Regions from separate parts of the Clostridium acetobutylicum ATCC 824 genome, predicted to be linked through region 1. Evidence: a T-box and tRNA genes for the amino acid it is inferred to sense, from the RefSeq annotation. Region 1 holds a T-box; the other holds one or more tRNA genes.
The links. The T-box of region 1 lies ahead of thrS (threonine--tRNA ligase). A T-box ahead of a tRNA ligase gene usually reads a tRNA of that ligase, here a tRNA-Thr.

Region 2: it has a tRNA-Thr gene. The T-box ahead of thrS (threonine--tRNA ligase) is inferred to sense a tRNA for this amino acid. The anticodon was not compared.

Annotation. Positions count from the first base shown of each region.
Region 1 covers NC_003030.1:2,472,346-2,474,552, reverse strand. The annotation lists gene ytxC (putative sporulation protein YtxC) at 1-679, shown strand, start outside; T-box leader at 775-991, shown strand; gene thrS (threonine--tRNA ligase) at 1,044-2,207, shown strand, end outside.
Region 2 covers NC_003030.1:3,286,823-3,289,029, forward strand. The annotation lists gene tuf (elongation factor Tu) at 1-880, opposite strand, end outside; tRNA gene CA_RS16180 (tRNA-Thr) at 1,091-1,166, opposite strand; tRNA gene CA_RS16185 (tRNA-Gly) at 1,175-1,249, opposite strand; gene sigH (RNA polymerase sporulation sigma factor SigH) at 1,330-1,968, opposite strand; gene CA_RS16195 (NYN domain-containing protein) at 2,034-2,207, opposite strand, start outside.

The sequences.
Region 1 (2,207 bases):
TTTTGCTAAAGTATTATACGATATTATGGCTATAGATTTCTGTATGATGGGTTTAAATGATATATTAGAAGATTCATATTTTTTTCTAGACATTGATGAAATGAGCGAGGTAAGGGAAATTTGTATTAACGAAATTTTAAAAGATAATATTATAAATGATGAGGAGATATTTTATATAAATAAAAAGAATAAAATTTTAGATAAAATAAACAAGTGTATTAATGAATATGATGAAATAAATGTAACTGGTTTTATAACATTTAGAGCAAAAGATATAGTTGAAAGTTTAAAAGTTATAATAGATAAGGTAATAGAGAGATATATGATTGAAAAAGAGTATGATGAGTTTATAAAACTCCTTAAGTATTTTGTTGAAATGCAAGAAAGCAAGCTTGAGATCGTTAATATTTATGTGATAGAAAATGGAGACTATAGACTTACAGATATAAATAATAATGATATAACTGATAAAGTAATGGTAGAATTTTCTGGCGCTAAGTTTAGAAGTGATATAAATGAAGATGATATATTAATAAGTGGTTTGATAACTGCATGTCCAGAAAAGATAGTTATCCATGATATTGATAAGTTCTTGAATAAGGAAATTTTAAATACTATACAAAATGTCTTTGAAAACAGAGTAACATATTGCAGTGAAATTACTATGGGTAGAACATAGAGTGTAGATAAAGAATAAACATATATTAATAATATAATTGTAAAAATTAATTTTGTATTGACTTATTATTTCTATTGGAATATAATTTTACTTAAATAAAGGCTTTGAAAAGGAAGAGTAAGCAAATTACTGTTTTAAAGAGAGGGAATTATTAGCTGAAATTTTCCCAAACGTGTATTGTTGAAAACCACCTTTGAGCTGAGTGTTGAATTATAGTAGGCATTTCCGCATATCTGCGTTATTGATTTGAGTGAAAGGAAGGAAAGATTTCTTCTTTTAATTTGGGTGGAAACACGGTAACTCGTCCCTTGTATGGGAGGAGTTTTATTTTTTTTGATAAATAATTTTTATAGGAGGAATTAATATGATTAAAGTAACACTTAAAGATGGAAAAGTTATGGAGTTTGAAAATACAACAACTCCAGGCGATGTTGCAAAAGCAATAAGTCCAGGGCTTTACAAGAAGGCTATTTCTGCTAAAATCAATGGAAAGAGAGCAGAATTAATGACCAACATTGATAAAGATTGCAATCTTGAAATACTTACTTTTGATGATGAGGATGGAAAATGGACATTAAGACATACAGCTTCACATATATTGGCTCAAGCTATAAAAAGACTTTATCCTGAAGCGAAGCTAGCTATAGGACCTGCAATTGATTCGGGATTTTATTATGATATCGATGCAGATTTTTCATTTACAGAAGAGATGTTTGCTAAGATAGAAAAGGAAATGAACAAAATAATAAAAGAAAATCTTAAGCTTGAAAGATTTGAGTTGCCTAGAGAAAAAGCTATAGAATACATGGAAGAGAAAAAAGAACCTTATAAGGTAGAACTTATAAAAGATCTTCCAGAAGATGCTGTAATTTCATTCTATAAGCAGGGGGAATTTGTTGATTTATGTGCAGGACCTCATGTTGAATCAACTGCAAAGGTCAAAGTTATAAAACTTATGTCTGTAGCAGGTGCTTATTGGAGAGGAAATGAAAAAAATAAAATGCTCCAAAGAATATATGGAACTGCATTTACTAAAAAAGCAGATCTTGATGACTATATAAATATGCTTGAAGAAGCTAAGAAGAGGGATCATAGAAAAATAGGAAAAGAATTAGACTTATTTACTATGCATGAAGAGGGGCCTGGTTTTCCGTTCTTTCATCCAAAGGGAATGGTACTAAAAAATCTTTTACTTAATTATTGGAGAGAGGTTCATGATAAAGCTGGTTATGATGAGATAAGTACACCTATAATATTAAATGAAGCTTTATGGCATCAGTCAGGCCACTGGGATCATTATAAAGAAAATATGTATTTTACCAAGATAGATGAAGCTGATTACGCTATAAAGCCTATGAATTGCCCAGGATCAATTCTTGTTTATAAGGATAATATACATTCATATAGAGAACTTCCTATAAAGCTTGCAGAGATAGGACTTGTTCACAGACATGAAAAGTCGGGAGCACTTCATGGACTTATGAGAGTAAGATGTTTTAATCAAGATGATGCTCATATATTTATGACT
Region 2 (2,207 bases), 810 kb from region 1:
GACCTCTTTCGATGTCTTCTCTCTGTACTCCTCTTAATAATGCTCCGATGTTATCTCCTGCTAATGCACTATCAAGTATTTTTCTGAACATTTCTACGCCTGTTACTACTACTTTTGTTATTTCATCTTTCATTCCAACGATTTCTACTTCGTCTCCAACTTTTAATGTTCCAGTTTCAACTCTTCCTGTTGCAACTGTTCCTCTTCCTGTTATTGTGAAGACATCTTCGATTGGCATTAAGAATGCTTTATCTGTTGGTCTTTCTGGTGTTGGGATGTATGCATCTACTTCTGCCATTAAGTCTTTTATTGGTTTTATTGCTTCTGCATCATCTGGATTCTGTAATGCTTTTAACGCACTTCCTACTACGATTGGTGTATCATCGCCTGGGAATCCATATTCGTTTAATAACTCTCTTACTTCCATTTCTACTAAGTCGATTAATTCTGGATCATCTACTTGGTCTGCTTTATTTAAGAATACTACTATATATTCAACACCAACTCTTGATGCCAATAGTATGTGCTCTCTTGTTTGTGGCATTGGACCATCTGCTGCACTTACTACTAGGATTGCTCCATCCATTTGCGCTGCTCCTGTAATCATGTTCTTTACATAGTCAGCATGTCCTGGGCAGTCAACGTGAGCATAGTGTCTATTCTCTGTTTCATACTCAACGTGTGCTGTGTTGATTGTTATTCCTCTTTCTTTTTCCTCTGGTGCTTTATCAATCTCTTCGTAATTGAATGCTTTTGCTTTTCCTTCTTTTGCTAATATTGTTGTTATTGCTGCTGTTAATGTTGTTTTACCGTGATCTACGTGTCCTATTGTTCCTATGTTTACATGTGGTTTCGTTCTTTCAAATTTTTCCTTTGCCATTTTTGGTTCCTCCTTAATACTTATGGTAAACAATTAATATTTATTGTATTACACCACAATTAGTAATGTATTAAAAATTTTTATTATAGAACACCATTATCTATATGCATAATTAGCATTATGTATATAACTACAAGCAAACACTAAAAACATGACGAAACTTAGTCCATTCATGTAAACTGTTCCTGGTGTGTTCTATGCAATAAGTTTTGGAGCCCACGACCAGATTTGAACTGGCGACCTCCACCTTACCAAGGTGACGCTCTACCTACTGAGCCACATGGGCAACTTTATTGGAGCGGGAAACGGGTATCGAACCCGCGGCACCCAGCTTGGGAAGCTAGTGCTCTACCACTGAGCTATTCCCGCACACTCTTATAATGCTCAAAGTTATGAGCTATATACCAATTATTAATTTTACTATCAACAATTTTCTTTGTCAATATATTTTATCTTTTTTCCAAACACTTTTCCAATTTTCTTTTAACTCTTTGAAGTGCATTATCTATTGATTTAGAACATCTGTCCAAATCTTTTGCAATTTCTTGATACGATTTTCCCTCTAAATAAGACTCTAAAACCTCTATTTCTAAGCTAGAAAGTACCTTAAGCATATTTTTTCTTATCTTTGCTACTTCTTCTTTGCTTATAATAAGTTCTTCTGGATCAGATACTTCGACGCTTGATACTACATCAAATAATGTTCTATCAGAATCTTCATCATATATCGGCTTGTTCAAAGAAACATATGTATTAAGCGGTATATGCTTTTGTCTTGTTGCTGTCTTTATTGCCGTAATTATCTGTCTAGTTATGCAGATTTCTGCAAAAGCCTTAAAAGAAGCTAATTTGATAGGCTTGAAGTCTCTTATAGCCTTGTACAGTCCTATCATTCCCTCTTGACATATATCCTCTTTATCTGCACCTATTAAAAAATATGATTTTGCTTTTACTTTTACAAAATTAGAATACTTGTTAATTAAGTATTCTTGTGATTTCTCATCCCCGAGTTTTGCCATCATTACTATTTCTTCATCTAGTTTGTCATCAAAATTAATTTGCCGATTGCTAGCAATCTCATTTTCCACTGATATCCCCCCTATGTAACCCACAAAACAATTATACAATAGTAATATTTTTCAAGTCAATATTTTCAAAGATTTTTTCTTATTTTATCCAGTTTTTCCATTATATTTTTATCAATTCTATCTTCTAACCGATTATACTTCTTTTCATTTCTAATTTTCTCAGCTTTTTTGCTTATTCTCCCATGAATTTTTTGTACATCATTATAAAATTCTATGGAAGACATTCTAGTAGATCCTCT